Regions from separate parts of the Mesorhizobium sp. RSR565B genome, predicted to be linked through region 2. Evidence: riboswitches for the same ligand, from Rfam matches in the RefSeq annotation. Region 2 holds a riboswitch; the other holds the start of a gene.
What was found. A riboswitch is a leader RNA that binds a small molecule or an ion and turns the genes downstream of it on or off. The one in region 2 is predicted to bind cobalamin.
Positions count from the first base shown of each region.

Region 1 (9,608 bases), 2.9 Mb from region 2:
GTTCCACGGCGCCATCTGGTCGAGATGGCGATAGAGCCCAAGATCCGTCATCGCATTCATCCTCTGGTCCCTCTTCGCCTGCTCCAGTTCACGCGACGCTGCGCAGCGCCGGCCGGCCGCCTTCGGCAAGGCGCGGGCCGATGAAGGCCGCGTACCATTCGACGAACTGGATCACGCCGCCCTCATGCAGCTCCGAATAGGGGCCGGGCTCATAGGCCGGCGACAGGATGCCGAAGGCGTTTTCCTCGACGATGCGGCGGTCCTGGTCGTTGGTCTCGGTCCAGACATGGGTGAGCTCCTCAAGGTTGTAGTCGACGCCCTCGACCGCATCCTTGTGCACCAGCCACTTGGTCGTCACCGCGGTTTGCGTGGCGCTGATCGGCAGCACCCGGAAGGTGACCGCATGGTCGATCAGGATGTGGTTCCAAGTCGTCGGATAGTGGTAGTGCATCAAGGTGCCGATGCGGTCGGCGGCAACAGTGTCGGACAGGTTCTTCGTCACCGCGCGCTTTCCCGACATCGTGTAGCTGACGGCATCGCGCAGCAGCGGCGCGCGGGTGGCGCGGTATTGCCCGGCCGGATCGATGCGGAACTTGCTCGGCAGGCCCGCCGCCTCGCATTTCGCCCAGTGCGCCAGCATCTCCGGATCGCTGTCGGCGCCCTGCACGCCGGTCACCGTCGGCGCTTCGGGGAATGTCTTGCACAGCTCTGGATGATTGCCGGCGCAGTGATAGCATTCGCGGTTGTTTTCCCAGACCAGCTTCCAGTTGCCCTTCTCGATGATGGTGCTCTCGAAGGCGACCTTGGCTTCATTCAGCCCGTGCGGCTTGAGGTAGGGCTCTATCATGGCGCGCATCGGCGCAAAGTCGGCAGGTTCTTTTGCCAGGCAGATGAAGATATAGCCGCCGACGCTCTCGCAGGCGACGGGCTTCAGGCCGAACTGGCTCTTGTCGAAACCGTCGGCCATCTGGCGGGCAAACAGCAGCCGGCCGTCAAGCTCGTAGGTCCACTGGTGATAGGGGCAGACAAGCTTTGCCGCCATGCCCTTCTCAGTGTTGCAGACACGGCTGCCGCGATGGCGGCAGGAATTGTGAAAGGCGTTGATGTTGCCCTTCTGGTCGCGGACCAGCACCACCGGATAATCGCCGATCTGCACGGTGATATAGCTGCCGGGCTTCGGCAGTTCGCAATCATGGCCGATGAACAGCCAGTCGCGATACCAGATAAGCTCCATGTCGAGCTTGAAATAGTCCGGGTCGGTGTAGAAGGGCTGTTCCAGCGAAAAGCCTTGCTTGCGGCCGTTCAGGAGCCTCAGCATGTCGTTGCGCGTATCCATAGTTCTGTCCTCGTGGGTTAAGGACTGAACTTGGTGGTGATGGAGGAAGGATCGGACGCAGGCCGGCGCGGCGCCGGACATGCACTATCCACCTCTTGACCGCCCACCGCGATCAGTCGAGTCTATGCATCTCGGGCTGGTTTCCGGGCTCTGGAGTTGTCCTTGCGGACCATCGCGACACCTTCCCAGGCTCTTGCCCAGTGGTCTCCCGTTGCGACTTCAACTCCACCACCGTTGCGGGGGCAGCGCCGGATTCTGACCGGCTTCCCAATTCTCCGCTGCGTCGTCACGAAGCGGCACCTGAGATGCCATCATCTAATCACGGCAGCGATCGCGACGTCGGCATGAAAGCGACATCATATCCATGCGGCGCGACACGCGCGGCATACGCCCCCCGCCGCCGGTCAAAGAGCTGAGACGTTTCTTGCGACGCCATCATCGCCGTTTCGAATCGCTGCGGATCCAGTTCCGATCGGGGGCAAAAAGGGCTCAACGGTATCGAAAAGTTACTATTAGCAATCTCTAATCGAACCGAACGGTTCGTTTCTGTTGACAATGCGTGCAGGACGGTGTGAACGACGGCCCGGAAACCGACACCGGAGCGAACCACTCGGTTCGACATAAGCAGCTGAAAACAATGCGATAAATGACCATAGAGGAACTTCCTGGCACAATTTCAAGGTGCAGGACCGTGGTCCACACGGAACAACTTCGTGATTGGAAACCAGCCTATGGCTTTCCCACATCGGGGCTGTCCGAACGACGCGAATTCCTCCCAAGACACGCCGCTAGACGGACAGACAAACTGGAGTACTAAAAATGAAAAAGATCATCCTCACTGCCGCAGCCGTTTTGGCGATCACCGGCAGCGCCTTCGCCGGTAGCGACAATTACGCTTCCAATGGTGCGAACCAGCCAGCCGTCTCGGTCGACAGCTCGTATACGGCTTCCATTCAGAAGCCGGCGCACGCTGACAAGCAGCCTGTCGTTCAGGGCGCCGACCGCGACCTCTACGGCAATCGCTGATCCCGACCAAAGAAGGGCGGCTAACCCGTCGCTCTCGGGATCCCAAAAAATTCAGGAGTATTTGAAATGAAAAAGATCATCCTTGCTGCCGCCGCCGTTTTGGCCATCTCCGGCAGCGCTTTCGCCGGCAGCGACAACTACGGTTCGAACGGCGCCAACCAGCCTGCGATTACGTCGACCGATAGTGGCCATACGGCTTCGGTTGAGAAGTCGGCTCCAGCCGAGCAGGCGCCTGCCCACGGTGCCGACCGTAACCTTTTCGGCCGCTAAAAGCCGGTTTCCAGCACGTGGCGGGCTTATCCGCTGCAGCTGGCGGCATCAGAAAAATTCAGGAGACTAAAATGAAGAAGATTGTTCTTGCCACCGCAGCCGTTCTGGCTGTTTCGAGCGCTGCCTTTGCCGGCAGCGACAATTATGGCTCCAATGGCGCCAACCAGCCGGCCGCTGCCGTCGACACCACCCGCACTTCGTCGACCGGCACCAACTCGGCGGTCTACAAGCTGCTGAACTCGTCGAACGACCAACAGAAGTTCGTTCCTCAGAGCAGCGACAGGGATCGGTTCGGCAACAACTAACAGCCGAAGCTTAAAAAAGAGCGGCGGGCCTGGCCCGCCGCTCTTTTTTCATGCCTGTACGACGCAGCTATCTCAAGCCGCCTTCACTTCCACCGGCTTGAGCGAGAAGGAGTGCCCATCGGCGTCGAAGATGTGCAGGTCCCCGGCATCCGCGGTCAGTCGCAGCTTTGCCCCGCGCTTGACCTCGACATTGCCGGGCAGCTTGGTCACCAACGGCAGGTCAGCGCGGCCGATATCGACATAGACAAGCTGCACCTCGCCGAGTTGCTCGACATAGTCCACCACGCCCTCGAAAAGATATTCCGCGCCGGTGGCGGCCGACAGATCCTCCGGCCGCACGCCGAAGCTGACTGCCGCACCCTTTGCTGACGCCGGCGTTGCGATCGGCACCGTTGCCTTGCGGCCGCCGACATGGCTGACGATTGTCGGGTTGCCCGTCCTGTCGATTGTCGCCGGCAGGATGTTCATGGCCGGCGAGCCGATGAACTGGGCAACGAACAGATTGCCGGGCTTCTTGTAGAGGTCCATCGGCGTGCCGACCTGCTCGATATGGCCATCCTTCAGCACGACGATGCGGTCAGCCAGCGTCATCGCCTCGACCTGATCGTGGGTGACGTAGATCATGGTCGTGGCAGGCATCGATTCCTTCAGCTTGGCGATCTCGATGCGGGTGGCGACGCGCAGCGCCGCGTCGAGGTTCGACAGCGGCTCGTCGAACAGGAACACTTTCGGGTTGCGCACGATGGCCCGGCCGATGGCGACGCGCTGGCGCTGGCCGCCCGACATGGCCTTGGGCAGGCGGTCGAGATATTTGGTCAGCTGCAGGATTTCGGCGGCCTGCCGCACCCGCTTGTCGATCTCGGCCTTGCTTTCCTTGCCGATCTTCATCGAGAAGGCCATGTTGTCGTAGACGGTCATGTGCGGATAGAGCGCATAGGACTGGAACACCATGGCAATGCCGCGCTTGGAAGGCGGCACGTCGTTCACCACCTCGCCGGCGATCTTCAGCTCGCCGGAGGTGATCTCCTCAAGCCCGGCGATGGACCGCAGCAAGGTCGACTTGCCGCAACCCGACGGGCCGACGAAGACGATGAACTCGCCCGACTTTATGTCGAGGTCGATGCCGTGGAGAATGTGCAGATTGCCGTATGATTTCTTCACCTGTCTCAGCGTGACATCGGCCATAATTTCCTCCCAGTGATTTCCCTAGAGAACCTGGATTTCCTCAAAAAATCCAGTTTCGTCAAAAACTCAGTCGATGCGCCCGAACCAGGCGCCGTAGCCGCCGAGGCGGATGGAACCTGTGCCGGATTGTCCCGAAAAACCGTGCCCGGCCAATGGCAGCAGCGCCTGACCACCGAGATCGACCTCGGCCGGCTTGCTGGCCAGATTGAAGACGCAGACGATCTGCTCATTGCCCTCACGGCGGGTGAAGGCGACGGTGTCGCCCTCGCTTTCGATGAACTCGATGTCGCCTTTGGCCAGGGCCGGATGCTGGCGGCGGAAACCGAGAAAGCGCCGGTAGTGCTCGAGCAGCGAGGCCGCGTCGCCCTGCTGAACATTGACCGCTTGCGACAAGTGCTTGCCCGGCACCGGCAGCCAGGGCTTGGCCGTCGAAAAGCCGGCATTGCTGGCGGTTGCATCCCACACCATCGGCGTGCGGCAGCCGTCGCGGCCCTTGAATTCGGGCCAGAAGCGAATGCCGTAGGGGTCCTGCAGATCCTCGAACTGCAACTCGGCTTCGCCAAGCCCAAGCTCCTCTCCCTGATAGAGGCAGACCGAACCGCGCAGCGACATCAGCAGCGCCGAGATAACCTTCAGATAGGCGGCCGGGTCGGCCTCGTCGGCGGCCCAGCGCGAGGCCGGACGCATCACGTCGTGGTTGGAAAAGGCCCAGCACGACCAGCCGTCGCTGGCGACCTTGCCGAAGGCTTCCAGCACCTGGCGCACCTTGGCGGCGCTGATCTTTTCCGGCGCCAGGAAATCGAAGGAATAGCACATGTGGACGCGTTTGCCGCCGGCGGTGTAGGCGGCGACCACTTCCAGCCCACGCTGCGAATCGCCGACTTCGCCGACCGCGGCGGCCGCCGGATATTCGTCGAGCAGCGCCCGGAACCGTTCGAGGAAGGCAAGGTTTTCCGGCCGGCTCTTGTCGTAGATATGGTCCTGGTAGTTGTAGGGATTGACCGCAGGTGCTGTCTGGTCGTTGCGCTCTTCGGGCGGCAGCGGCGGATTGTTCTCCAGCCCCTGGCTGTGGAAGTAGAAATTGATGGTGTCGAGGCGGAAGCCGTCGACGCCGCGCTCCAGCCAGAAGCGGGTGACGTCGAGCAGCGCGTCCTGGACTTCCAGATTGTGGAAGTTGAGGTCCGGCTGCTCGGACAGGAAATTATGCAGATAATATTGCTGGCGGCTGGTGTCCCACTGCCAGGCCGAGCCGCCGAAGATCGACAGCCAGTTGTTGGGCGGCGTGCCGTCCGGCCTGGCGTCGGCCCAGACATACCAGTCGGCCTTGGGATTGCTACGGCTGGCGCGGCTCTCCTTGAACCATGGATGGTTGTCGGCGGTGTGCGACAGCACCTCGTCGATCATCACCTTGAGGCCGAGGTGATGGGCTTCCGCAACCAGCGCGTCGAAATCGGCGAGCGTCCCGAACATCGGGTCGACGTCGCAATAGTCCGAGACGTCGTAGCCGAAATCCTTCATCGGCGACTTGAAGAAGGGCGAAATCCAGATGGCGTCGACGCCGAGCGAGGCGATGTAGGGCAGCCTGCGGATGATGCCCTTGAGGTCGCCGATGCCGTCGCCATTGGAGTCCTGATAGGAGCGCGGATAGATCTGGTAGATCACCGCGCCCCGCCACCAGTCGCGATCGACGGCGAGATCGGGCTTCGAGGTCGCCTTCAAAGCGGCTTGCATAAGTCTCAACCTCCTTTGACCGAGCCGGCCAGCAGCCCGCGGACGAAATAGCGCTGCAGCGAGAAGAACACGATCAGCGGCACGATAATGGTGACGAAGGCCGATGTCGTCAGGATTTCCCAGTCGCCGCCGCGCGAGCCGAGCAGTGCGTTGAGCTTCGCGGTCAGCACGATCTGATCCCCTTCGGTACCGAGGAAAACCATTGCCACCAATAAGTCGTTCCACACCCACAGGAACTGGAAGATTGCAAAGGACGCCAGCACCGGGAAGGACAGCGGCAGCACGATCTTGACGAAGATTTCGAAATCGCTGGCGCCATCTATGCGCGCCGATTCCATGATCTCGCGCGGCAGGCCGGCAATATAGCTGCGCAGGAGATAGATGGCGAAGGGCAGGCCGAAGCCGGTATGCGCCAGCCAGATGCCGAGATAGGTTTTCGACGGCACACCGAAGAAGATGCCGACGCCGTTGTAGATCTTCAAAAGCGGGATCAAGGACATCTGCAGCGGCACGACCAGCAGGCCGATGATTGTGGCGATCAGCAAGGCGCGGCCGGGAAAACGCATCCACGCCAATGCATAGGCGGCGAAGGCGGCGATCAGGATCGGGATGACCGTCGCCGGGATGGTAACGGTCAGCGAGTTTATGAACGAGCGGCCGATGCCCTCCGAAAACAGCACGGTCTTGTAATTGTCGGTGGTGAATTTCGGTGGCGCCGACGAGGCGTAATAGACGCGCTGGCCACGGTCGCCTTCGAAAGCCTTGGGCGAACTCATGACGAACGTGCCGTCGGCATTGAGCTGCAAGGTCACGCCGTCGCCGAGATCGGCAGTGGTGCCGGCCGGATATTGCGTCGGTGCCGCCGACTTGACGCCGAAGGCGCTGATGTTGCGCGCAGCACCGTCGCCGAAGATGTTGCCGGCAAGCACGAACTTGCCGTCCTTCTCGACCTGCGCCGAGGCCGGCGGCAGGCGGCCAGCTTCAGTCTGGCTGGAGCTGGAGAACGAGTTCCACCAGCCCGAGGCGATGATCTGGTCCTTGTCGCGCAGCGACGAGACCAGGATGCCGAGCGTCGGCACGGTCCAGATGGCGACGAAGAGGAGCACGGCGATGTGGACGCCGAAGCGGCTGGCAAAGGACTTCCCGGTCGCGACGGCCATCTCAATGTCCTCCCGTCTCTTTGTTCGCCTGGCGGATGTTCCAGACCATGATCGGGATGACCGCGATCATGATGATGATGGCGATGGTGGCGCCGCGGCCGAAATCGCCGCCGCCGCGGAACATCCAGTCGAACATCAGATTGGCCAGCACCTGGCTGTTCCACTGGCCATTGGTCATGGTCAGCACGATGTCGAACACTTTCAGCACCAGGATGGTGATCGTCGTCCAGACCACGGCGATGGTGCCCCAGATCTGCGGCACCATGATCTTCCAGAAGATCTGGAACGGATTGGCGCCGTCGATGACCGCGGCTTCAAGCGTCTCTTCGGGGATGCCGCGCAACGCCGAAGACAGGATGACCATGGCAAAGCCGGTCTGGATCCAGATCAGGATGATCATCAGGAAGAAATTGTTCCAGAACGGCAGCGATATCCAGACCTGCGGCTGGCCGCCGAAATACTGGATGATGGCGTTGAGCAGGCCGATCTGCGTCTGGCCCTCGCCGCGATATTCGTAGATGAATTTCCAGATCACGCTGGCGCCGACGAAGGAGATCGCCAGCGGCAGGAAGATCAGGCTCTTGGCGATTGTGCCCCACCAGATCTTGTCCGTGAGCACGGCGATTATCAACCCTAGAAAGGTGCAGGCGGCGGGCACCACCGCCAGCCAGATGATGTTATTCAGGATCGAGTTGCGGAACTCGCGGTCGCCGAACGCCCATTCATAGTTGGCGAAGCCGACAAAATGCTGGCCGCCGCGGTCGAGGAAGGACAGCCAGAGCGTCGCCACCACCGGATAGATCAGGTAGACGGTGAGGATGATCATCGCCGGGCCGACGAACAGCCACGGACGGACCAGTCCTTGCCGGCGCAGATTGTCGATGGCCGCAGCCCCGGCCACGCCGCGCGACGGGAATATCAGGTCGACCAGCTTGTTGGCGCCCCAGAAATAGGCGACGCAGCCGCCGACGCCGATGATGATGACAAAAATGGCCGATAAGATCTGAGCAGCCATGGGTCCCTCTTCCCTGCGCATGATCGGCCGGGCCTTGAACAGCCCTGGCGATGTGGCTCTGCGCCGATTTAAGTTATTCTGAAACGAACGAACGCAAATCGGTCCGGCGTAAGGCGCCGGTCGGATCCGGGCCATAGCGGCCCGGACCCAGTCTGTGGAGGAAGTCCTGAATTTGCCGCCAAAGCGGCTGATTACTTGGCAGTGGTTACTTGCCAGCTGACTGCTTGCCAGCTGACTACTTGATAGCGTCCCAGCTCTTCTGGATGTCGGTGGCGACATCCTGCGCCGACTTGCCGCCGACCAGATCGATCATGCCGGTCCAGAAGGCGCCGGCGCCGATCTTGCCCGGCATCAGGTCCGAACCGTCGAAGCGGAAGGTCGAGGCATTGGCGAGGATATCGCCCTGCTTCTTCAGCGCGTCGCTGGCATAGGCATCCTTGTTGACCGACTTGAGCGGCGTGACGAAGCCGCCCTGGGCCATCCAGATTTCATGTGCCAGCGGCATTTTCAGGAATTCGATGAACGCGCGTGCACCCTTCGAATCCTTGGTGATCATGGCCAGCGTGCCGGCGCCGAGCACAGGCGTGCCCAGCTCGGGCTTGGATGCATAGGGCGGGAAGTAGAAGAAGTCGGCGTCCTGTCCAACCTTTGTGCCTTCCGGGAAGAAGGTCGGGATGAACGATGCCTGATGGTGCAGGTAGCATTTCGGCGGCACCGAGAAGAGGCCCTTCGGGCTGTCGCGGAAGTCGGTCGCGGCAACCGCCTTGGCCCCACCGTCGACCATCTTGTCGTCGGTCGCGATCTTGCCGAAAATGTCGATGGCGTTGACCACCGCCGGATCGTTGAACGGGATCTCGTTCTTTACCCACTTGTCATACACGTCGGGCGCCTGGGTGCGCAGCATGATGTCTTCGACCCAGTCGGTCGCCGGCCAGCCGGTAGCGCCGCCTGAGCCGAGGCCGATGCACCACGGCGTGCCGCCGTCGGCGATGATCTTCTTCTCGAGGTCGGCGAGCTCTTCCTGGGTCTTGGGAACCTTGTAGCCGGCTTCCTCGAAATTGTCGGGCGAATACCAGACCAGCGATTTCACGTCGGCCTTGTAGGGGAAGGCGAAGAAGCCCGGCTTGCCGTCCTTGTCCTTGAAGGTGCCGAGATCGACCCATGACTGGCCGGCGCCGTAATTGTCCTTGATCCATTTGGCGGTGTCGTCGCCCAGCGGCGTCAAAAGGCCCTTGGACGCCAGATCCTGGATCAGGCCCGGCTGCGGCAGTACGGCGATATTGGGCGGGCTGCCGGCCTGGGTATCGATGACGATCTGCTGTTCGTAATTTTCCGACGAGGAGTATTTGATCTCGGCGCCGGTGGCTTCCTGAAAATATTCGAGAACAGTGCGGATGAGGCCTTCGTCCTCGCCGCGCCAAGGCCCGAAGATGGTCAGCGTCTCGCCCTTGAGATCGACCTTCTTCAGCTCTTCGTAATTGGCCCAGTTGAAGCGCTTGTCTTCCCCGGGCTTGAACTTCAGTTCGGCTTGCGCCGGCAGGGACAAGGCGAGCGTGGCAAACGCTGCGCCAAGCAGAAGC
Region 1 is NZ_JBTTIE010000001.1:1,808,967-1,818,574, forward strand. Features, by position in the region: gene ACYG9R_RS08610 (FAD-binding oxidoreductase) at 1-51, opposite strand, end outside; gene ACYG9R_RS08615 (aromatic ring-hydroxylating oxygenase subunit alpha) at 89-1,336, opposite strand; cobalamin riboswitch at 1,454-1,655, opposite strand; gene ACYG9R_RS08620 (DUF680 domain-containing protein) at 2,156-2,362, shown strand; gene ACYG9R_RS08625 (DUF680 domain-containing protein) at 2,429-2,632, shown strand; gene ACYG9R_RS08630 (DUF680 domain-containing protein) at 2,704-2,937, shown strand; gene ACYG9R_RS08635 (ABC transporter ATP-binding protein) at 3,010-4,122, opposite strand; gene bglA (beta-galactosidase BglA) at 4,189-5,853, opposite strand; gene ACYG9R_RS08645 (carbohydrate ABC transporter permease) at 5,859-7,013, opposite strand; gene ACYG9R_RS08650 (carbohydrate ABC transporter permease) at 7,015-8,028, opposite strand; gene ACYG9R_RS08655 (ABC transporter substrate-binding protein) at 8,264-9,608, opposite strand, start outside.
Region 1: linked by a shared signal. The riboswitch ahead of ACYG9R_RS08615 (aromatic ring-hydroxylating oxygenase subunit alpha) and the one ahead of ACYG9R_RS22545 (DUF1636 family protein) in region 2 are both predicted to bind cobalamin.

Region 2 (9,608 bases):
ACGTGTCCTTGAAGACCATCACCATCGGCGCGTTGACGCAGGCGCCGAGGCATTCGACCTCCTCCCACGACAGCGTGCCCTTGTCGTTGGTGTGGAACTGGTCGTGATGGATTTTCGAGCGGCACACATCCATCAGCGCTTCCGAGCCGCGCAGCATGCAGGGCGTGGTGCCGCAGACCTGGATATGCGCGCGCGTGCCGACCGGATTGAGCTGGTACTGCGTGTAGAAGGTCGCGACTTCGAGCCCGCGAATGCGCGGCATGCCGAGCATGTCCGAAATCGTCTCGATCGCCGCCTTGGTGACCCAGCCTTCCTGCTCCTGCGCAATCATCAGCAAGGGAATGATCGCCGACTGCTCGCGGCCCTTCGGATATTTCTTGATCCATTGCTTCGCAACCGCCGCATTCGCCCGGTTGAAGGCGAAGGTGGCTGGCTGGACGCTTGCTTCTGCGAGACGGCGGACTGACATTTAGCGATCGACCTCACCAAACACGATGTCGAGGGAACCCAGGACGGCAGTGACGTCGGCCAGCATGTGGCCACGGCAGAGGAAATCCATGGCTTGCAGATGCGCGAAGCCGGGCGCGCGCAGCTTGCAGCGGTAGGGCTTGTTGGTGCCGTCGGAGACGAGATAGACGCCGAACTCGCCCTTCGGCGCCTCGACCGCGGCATAGACCTCGCCGGCCGGCACGCGGTAACCCTCGGTATAGAGCTTGAAATGATGGATCAGCGCTTCCATCGAGCGCTTCATCGCCTGGCGCTTGGGCGGCACCACCTTGCCGTCGAGGTTCGACACCGGCCCGGTGCTCTCCTTGCCGAGCAGAAGGTCGACGCACTGACGCATGATCTTGGCCGACTGGCGCATTTCTTCCATGCGCACGAGATAACGGTCGTAGCAGTCGCCGTTCTTGCCGATCGGGATGTCGAAATCCATCTCGGAATAGCATTCATAGGGCTGCGACTTGCGCAAATCCCAGGCAGCACCCGAGCCGCGCACCATGACGCCGGAAAAACCCCAGGCCCAGGCGTCGGCAAGCGACACGATACCGATATCGACATTGCGCTGCTTGAAGATGCGGTTGCCGGTAAGCAGCTTGTCGAGGTCGTCAAGCGACTTCAGGAACGGGTCGATCCACTTGCCGATGTCCTCGACCAGCTTCGCCGGCAGATCCTGGTGCACACCGCCCGGACGGAAATAGGCCGCGTGCATGCGCGAACCGGAAGCGCGCTCATAAAACACCATCAGCTTTTCGCGTTCGACGAAACCCCACAGCGGCGGCGTCAGCGCGCCGATATCCAGCGCCTGCGTCGTCACATTGAGGATGTGCGACATGATGCGGCTGAGCTCGGAATAGAGCACGCGGATCAACTGGCCGCGCTTCGGCACTTCGATGCCGAGCAACCGCTCGGTGGCGAGCGCGAAGGCATGCTCCTGGTTCATCGGTGCGCAATAATCGAGCCGGTCGAGATAGGGCACCGCCTGCAGATAGGTCTTGTGCTCGATCAGCTTTTCAGTGCCGCGATGCAGCAAGCCGATATGCGGATCGACGCGGTCGACCACCTCGCCGTCAAGCTCCAGCACAAGACGCAAAACACCGTGTGCCGCAGGGTGCTGCGGTCCGAAGTTGATGTTAAAGTTGCGGACGGAGGTTTCAGCCATTCTGGCGCCTCTGGCGAAGAGTCAGTAGTGAGTGGTGAGTAGTGATCATCAATCTCAATGCCTGCTTCATTCCGCCTGCTTGGCCTGCACCGTTCGGATAAGAGATCTCATCATTTTTCCAATCTCTTCGCATCGCAGCAGCAGCTCAATCTCATTGTCTTTTCGCAGCAGGCCAACCCGACATGCCAGCAGTATGTGTGTCTCCAGTTCCTTCAACGAGCCTTGCGCCATGCGCAAAAATTGAACGAACGACCCTCTGTTCTCCCGACCGTATCCCTCCGCGACGTTCGCTGCGACCGAAACCGCCGATCGGCGCATCTGAGAGGTCATGCCGTAAATCTCATCCCTCGGAAACTCTTTGGTGAAACGGTAGCAATCCTCAGCAAGCGTCATCGCCGATTGCCACACCTTCAAGTCGCGATAAGATTCGATCCGTTGCTCCAAATCTTTTCCTACTGACTACTCACTACTTCCTACTCACTGTTTCGCCTTCTCATCGCCCGGCAGGACGTAATCCGTCCCTTCCCATGGCGAAAGAAAATCGAAATTGCGGAATTCCTGCTTCAATTCCACCGGCTCGTAGATCACGCGCTTGGCTTCGTCGTCGTAGCGCACCTCGACGAAACCTGTCAGCGGGAAGTCCTTGCGCAGGGGATGGCCCTCGAAACCGTAATCCGTGAGGATGCGGCGCAGGTCCGGATGGCCGGAGAACAGCACGCCATAGAGATCGTAGGCTTCGCGCTCATACCAGTCGGCGCCGGGATAGACAGCGGTGAGCGACGGCACCAGCGTCTCTTCGTCGGCCTGCAACTTGATGCGGATGCGCAAATTCTGCTTCGGCGACAGCAGATGATAGACGACATCGAAACGCTTGACGCGCGACGGGTAGTCGGCGCCGCAGATATCGATGATCGAAATGAACTGGCAGCCCGAATCGTCACGCAGGAAGCTTGCCACCTCGATCAGATTGTCTGTAGCAACCGAGATCGTCAGTTCGCCATAGGCAAGCACTGCATCGGTGACGCGGCCCGGCAGCTTTTCGCCGAGATAGGTCGACAGTTCGCTCAGGGATGCGGCCATGGGTCTACCGTTCGATCGTGCCGGTGCGGCGGATCTTCTTCTGCAGGAGAAGAATGCCGTAGAGCAGCGCTTCGGCGCTTGGCGGGCAGCCGGGCACATAGATGTCGACCGGCACGATGCGGTCGCAGCCGCGCACCACCGAATAGGAATAGTGATAATAGCCGCCGCCATTGGCGCAGGAGCCCATCGAGATGACGTAGCGCGGCTCCGGCATCTGGTCGTAGACCTTGCGCAAAGCCGGGGCCATCTTGTTGGTCAGCGTTCCCGCCACGATCATGATGTCGGACTGGCGCGGCGACGCGCGAGGAGCCACGCCAAACCTTTCAGAATCATAGCGCGGCATCGAGGTGTGGATCATCTCGACGGCGCAGCAGGCGAGACCGAAGGTCATGAACATCAGCGAGCCGCTGCGTGCCCAGGTGATCAGCGCCTCGGTCGAGGTGACCAGAAAACCCTTGTCGGCCAGTTCATTGTTGATCTCGAGGAAGAACGGATCGTCGGAACCGACCGGACGTCCGGTATTGGGGTCGATCAGGCCTTTGGGCTTCGGCGCGACGAGCGTTCCGGAACTGTCGTTCAATCCCATTCCAGCGCTCCTTTTTTCCACTCATAGGCAAAGCCGATGGTCAGCACCGCCAAAAACACCATCATCGACCAGAAACCGAGCATGCCGATCTTCGAGAACGACACCGCCCACGGAAACAGGAAGGCCACTTCCAGATCGAAGATGATGAACAGGATCGACACCAGGTAGAAGCGGATGTCGAATTTCATCCGGGCATCGTCGAACGAGTTGAACCCGCACTCGTAGGCGGAAAGCTTCTCCGGATCGGGATTGCGATAAGCCACCAGGAACGGCGCGATGATAAGCGCCAGGCCTACAACCGCGGCCACGGCGATGAAGAGGACGATGGGCAGGTATGAACTGAGGAGTACGTTCATGCTCGGCTTTCCGTTGGCGGCCAATCCACTTTGATTACAGCAACCAACCCTAATGCGGAAGCGCGACAGTTTAACCGCTGAACCGTTTTAGGTGCCTTTGCTGCAACGCGGCGAGGGTTAGCGCACGGCTTTCAGCGAAGCAAGTCAAACCTTGTTCAAAAGACAGTGCTGGACGGCAGGCCGGGAAAAACTGGTCCGATCTCCTCCTGTTTGATTTCCTTCATCTTTCACTCCACTTTTGTCTCCTGACACGTCTCCCGCCATTTGCCTGCTAGCATGACCGGAATCGCCGGCTAAAGTCGGGAAAATGGTTCGAGGCAAGACACTTTGACGAAGGACAAAATCTCACTCCCCACGGCCAGGCGCATCGCGCTCGCCGCGCAAGGATTTCTCGATCCCCGCCCGGTCGGCACGCCCGATCGCCGCCACCTCGCCCGCGTGCTGTCGCGCACCGGCCTGCTGCAGATCGATTCCGTCAGCGCCGTGGTGCGCGCCCACTATATGCCGCTCTATTCGCGCCTTGGCCCCTACCCGCTGGCTTTGCTCGACAATGCGGCCATCACCCGCAAACGCACGGTGTTCGAATACTGGGCGCATGAGGCCTCGTTCCTGCCGGTCGAGACCTACCCGCTGATGCGCTGGCGCATGCAGCGGGCCGAGCAAGGCGGCGAAATGTATCTCGGCCTCGCCAAATGGGGCCGCGAGCACGCCGCCTATATCGAAGAGATCTACCGCGCGGTCGCCGAGCGCGGCCCGATTGCCGCTTCGGCACTGGAAGGCCAGAAAGGTTCGGGCGGCTGGTGGGGCTGGAGCCACGCCAAGCACGCCTTCGAATGGCTGTTCTGGGCCGGACGCATCACCACGGCGCACCGCCGTGGCTTCGAGCGTTTCTACGACCTGCCCGAGCGCGTGCTGCCGCAGGCGATCCTCGATCTGCCGGTGCCGGCGGCCGAGGACGCGCACCGCGAATTGCTGCGCATTTCCGCCCGCGCCCACGGCATCGCGACGTCGGGTGACCTGCGCGATTATTTCCGCTTGTCGCCAGCCGACATGAAGGGCCGGTTGGAGGAACTGGTTGAGATGGGCGAGTTGCTGCCGGTAAACGTCGAAGGCTGGGACAAGCCGGCTTACCTCTATAAGGACGCCCGTCTGCCGCGAAAGATCGAGGCCCGCGCGCTACTGGCGCCCTTCGATCCGGTGGTCTTCGAGCGCGCGCGCACCGAGCGTCTCTTCGATTTCCGCTACCGCATCGAGATCTACACCCCGGCCGACAAGCGGCAATATGGCTATTACGTGCTGCCTTTCTTGCTCGGCGACAAGATCGTCGCCCGCGTCGACCTCAAGGCCGACCGGCCTGCGAGTGTCTTACGCGTCCACGCCGCCTATGCCGAAGCAGGCGCACCGCCTGAGACCACCGCACAGCTTTTCGAGGAACTAAAGGAGATGCAGGGCTGGCTTGGCCTTGAGCGCATCGAAGTGACGCCGGCCGGCAATCTGGGGCCGGCATTGGCTAGCGAGAGAGATGGCCAACCCTTGCAGCGTCTGTCATAGACGCCTCAATAAGCCTCGTAGGTTGTGCAATGGCATCGGACAAAGTGCTCGACATGATCCATGGCGCCCTCATTGCGCATGGAATAGATGCAGTCCGCAGAGATAGGGACGTCATGCTCCAATCGAAGCAGCTTCGGTTTGAGGCTGAGGTGTTCGAGACGAGTTCTGACCGGCTGGTCCTGGAAATCTACATTTTTTCTCCGCTGCTTGATGTTCAGCCGGTCATTGAATCCTTTGCTGGCTTCGGCGACACGCGCGAACAGGAACTGAACCAGGCGTTTGAAAAGTTTCTCCGTGGTGTTTTCCATGTGGCCATTGAGGGACTGGCCGAACACGTCTGCGAGAACATGCAGGCCGAAATAGAGCTTTGGCAGCGAAGCAGCGCCAGTTGGAAGATCTGGCGAAAAGATGCCCGCTGGAAAATCTATAGCGGCCCGGTCATTTCCCAGGCCACAACCGAGCTATGCTCGCTGACACCAGGCTATCCAGCATTCTATGCCAAGCTGGAAAAGCTGTTCACAGCTTCGGTACCCCCCGGAAGCCATTTTGTCCGGACCTTTCTGGCAGGCTTGAAGGGCACGCTGATTAGTGCCGAAGTCCTTCTGGACAACGCGGTTTGGCATGAGGGACAGAATCTGGCTGTCGGTCATGACTGGGACTATAGCGATGGCTATCAAGCTATCCGACAGGTCATCCTGGCACTGCCGGAAGCCGGGACATGACAGCCCCTGCCGACATCGCCATGTCGTAGCCGTGCGTTGACACCGCCGCCCGCAAAAGCCTAAATCCGCTGCAGACGGTCCCCTGCCCGCAACGGCAAGGGCCAAGAGGGAATGCGGTGCGGGATTTCGGTCCCAAATCCGCGGCTGTCCCCGCAACTGTAAGCGACGAGCCAAGGCCGAAAGCCACTGGGTAACACCGGGAAGGCGGCTAACCAAGGCGACGACCCGCGAGCCAGGAGACCTGCCGTCTGAGACAAAGTATCCGATCGCCTGGCGGGTTTCCGGGCAAGGAGCACGGTTTTTGGACCAGAACAGCAGTTTTTCGGCTGGCACAGCGGACATTGCGTCCGGGGACAACGACGCCCTGCCCGGCGTGACCGTCATCGTCTGCGCCTCCTGCCGCGATGAGACCGGTTCCGACGCCCATCCGCGCGCCGGCGAATTGCTGGCTGAGGACACACGCCGCGCCGCTGCCGGCGATATCCGGGTCCGCACCGCCGAATGTCTCGGCAATTGCAAGCGCCGCCTCAGCGCCGCGATCCTGCGCGATGGCTGCTGGAGCTATGTCTTCGGCGATCTGACCGCAACCAGCGGCGCCGACCTCGTTACCGGCGCAAAGCTCTTCGCGACTTCGGCCGACGGCCTCATCCCGTGGCGCGGCCGGCCCGATAGCCTCAAGCGCGGCCTCGTTGCCCGCATCCCACACCTCGACATGCTGAAGGACTGACGATGAACGCTTCAAACCCGGCCGCCAACCTCTCCCGTGTTCCCTGCACTGTCGTTACAGGCTTCCTCGGCGCCGGCAAGACGACGCTGGTCCGCCATCTCCTGGAAAATGCCGGCGGCAAGCGCATCGCCATCATCGTCAACGAGTTCGGCGACATCGGCATCGACGGGGAAATCCTGAAAGGCTGCGGCATCGACACCTGCCCCGAGGAAAACATCGTCGAACTGGCCAATGGCTGCATCTGCTGTACAGTCGCCGACGATTTCGTGCCCGCCCTCGACAAGATCCTCGCGCTGACACCGAGGGTCGACCACATCCTGATCGAGACCTCGGGCCTCGCTCTGCCCAAGCCGCTGGTCCAGGCGTTCCAGTGGCCAAGCGTGAAGAGCCGGGTGACCGTCGATGGCGTCATCGCCGTGGTCGACGGCCCGGCGCTGGCCGAAGGCCGCGTCGCCAACGACATGGACGCGTTGCAGGCACAGCGCGCTCAGGACGAAACGCTCGACCACGACGATCCGGTCGAAGAAGTCTTCGAGGACCAGATCGCCTGCGCCGACCTGATCATCCTGTCGAAAAGCGATTTGATGGATTCAGCCGGTTCGGCCCGCGCCAACGCCATCATCAATGAGCATTCCGCTCGCGCGGTAAAAATCGTGCCGACTGCGCATGGCAAGGTCGACCCGTCGGTGCTGCTTGGCCTCGGTCTCGCCGTCGAAGACGACATCGAGAACCGCAAGTCGCATCACGACGGCGCTTTCGATCATGAGCATGACGATTTCGACACCTTCATCGTCGACATCCCCTCGATCGCCAATCCCGACGACCTGGCCAAGCGTGTCGCCACCGCCGCCGAACAGGAAAACGTGTTGCGTGTAAAAGGCTTCGTCGATGTCGGCGGCAAGCCGATGCGGCTTTTGCTGCAGGCCGTCGGCCCACGCGTCAACCATTACTATGACCGCGCCTGGACGGCCGAGGACGATCGCCGCTCGCGTCTCGTCGTCATTGGCCTGAAGGGGCTGAACCGTCCGGCGATCGAGCGTATACTCGCCGGTTGATCTCAGGCACGAGCCGCGATGCATATACTCGCCACGACCTCCGCCTCGCTCGACGATCTCGCCGAGCCAGTTGATCTCCGGCAGACGCCGGCGGATATCGTGGCGCTGTCCTTCACCGACAGCGACCTCGCTGGCCTCGCGGCGGCCTGGAAGGCCGATGCCGTCCGCCTGCCGTCGATGCGGCTGGCGGCGCTGCGCGACCTGCGCCATCCCATGTCCGTGGACCTCTGGATCGACAGCGTCGCCCGCCACGCCAAGGTGATTTTGGTGCGCATCCTCGGCGGCTACGACTGGTGGCGCTATGGCTGCGACCAGCTTGCCGCGACTGCCCGTGCGAACGGCATCAAGCTGGCGCTGCTGCCGGGCGAGAGCCACGACGAGGATCTCAGGCTGATCGAAGCCTCGACGCTGCCGCGCGAGGAGCTGGACGGCCTGCTGGGCTATTTCCGCGAGGGCGGGCCGGAGAATATGGCAGCGCTGATGCAGCGGCTGGCGGGGTTGGCTGGGCAGGATGCGGCGGCGGCTGAGCCGGTCAGCGTGCCGAAAGCTGGCTACTACGAGCCTGGCCGCGGCGTCGTAGGCAAGTTGAATTTTGCCGATGTCGGCGTTCCTTCACACCCCCCTCTGTCCTGCCGGACATCTCCCCCGCAAGGGGGGAGATCAGCCGTTACCAAAGGCGGCTCCTCTCCTGCTCCTTTGGAGATCTCCACAAGGTCTGCGATTGGCGAAAACATTTATGAGAGCACAATCTGCCCCCTTGCGGGGGAGATGTCCGGCAGGACAGAGGGGGGTGGGCGGGAACTCGGCGCAGACAACATCAACCTTCCCATCATCCCCATCCTATTCTACCGCTCGATGCTGCTGGCCGCCGATGTCGCGCCAATCGATGCCCTCTTTGATGCACTCCGCCAGCGCGGCATGAGACCGATCCCGATCTTCGTCTCCAGCCTCAAAGACCCGACCTCCCTGGCCTTCGTCGGAACCGCGCTGGCCACGCTCAAGCCCACCGCCATCATCACCGCAACCGCCTTCGCTTCCGGCGCCGAACCGGGCGTCGAAACGCTCTTCGACCGCGCCGGCGTGCCTGTCTTCCAGGTCATCGTCGCCACCACCCGCCGCTACGTCTGGGACAACAACCAGCGCGGCCTGGCGCCCGCCGACCTCGCCATGCATGTCGTGCTGCCCGAACTCGACGGCCGTATCCTCGCCGGCGCAATTTCCTTCAAGGGCGAGAGCGAGACCGACCCCGCGCTCGGCCACCGCGCCTTTGCAAACCGGCCGGAACCGGATCGCGTGGCGCAAGTGGCGGACAGGCTAGCGGCGTTCACACGGTTGCAGCAGACGCCCCGCGCGACGCGTAAGTTGGCGATCCTCATTCCGGATTATCCGAGTGCGCCCGGCCGCACTGGCTATGCCGTGGGCCTGGATGTGCCGTCCAGCGTGCTGGCCATGCTGCATGACCTGAAGGAGCAGGGCTATCGCGTTGACGGGATTCCGCAAACGCCGCGTGCGCTGCTGGACGCGTTGGAGCGGAGCGATGGTGGGCTGGGGCTGGATGAGTATCTGGACTTCTCAAAGGATTTGCCGGCTGAGGCACTGGCTGCAGTCGAGGCGGCATGGGGCGCTCCTTCACCCTCCCCCTTGTGGGGAGGGTCGGTTCGCGACATTCGCGAAGCGGATGGCGCGAAACGGGGTGGGGGTAGCGGTGCACCACCCCCACCCGGCCCTGCGGGCCACCCTCCCCACAAGGGGGAGGGTAAGAGCGGCTTCCCCTTCCGCGCCGCCACCTTCGGCAACATCACTGTCGCTCTCGCCCCCGACCGTGGCCGCTCGGCCGACCGGCGCGCCGATTACCACGACCCGACGCTGCC
Region 2 is NZ_JBTTIE010000001.1:4,697,961-4,707,568, reverse strand. Features, by position in the region: gene ACYG9R_RS22585 (NADH-quinone oxidoreductase subunit E) at 1-469, opposite strand, end outside; gene ACYG9R_RS22580 (NADH-quinone oxidoreductase subunit D) at 470-1,660, opposite strand; gene ACYG9R_RS22575 (four helix bundle protein) at 1,727-2,104, opposite strand; gene ACYG9R_RS22570 (NADH-quinone oxidoreductase subunit C) at 2,138-2,740, opposite strand; gene ACYG9R_RS22565 (NuoB/complex I 20 kDa subunit family protein) at 2,745-3,326, opposite strand; gene ACYG9R_RS22560 (NADH-quinone oxidoreductase subunit A) at 3,317-3,682, opposite strand; gene ACYG9R_RS22555 (winged helix-turn-helix domain-containing protein) at 4,010-5,233, shown strand; gene ACYG9R_RS22550 (DUF6348 family protein) at 5,263-5,955, shown strand; cobalamin riboswitch at 6,014-6,218, shown strand; gene ACYG9R_RS22545 (DUF1636 family protein) at 6,257-6,682, shown strand; gene cobW (cobalamin biosynthesis protein CobW) at 6,685-7,737, shown strand; gene cobN (cobaltochelatase subunit CobN) at 7,756-9,608, shown strand, end outside.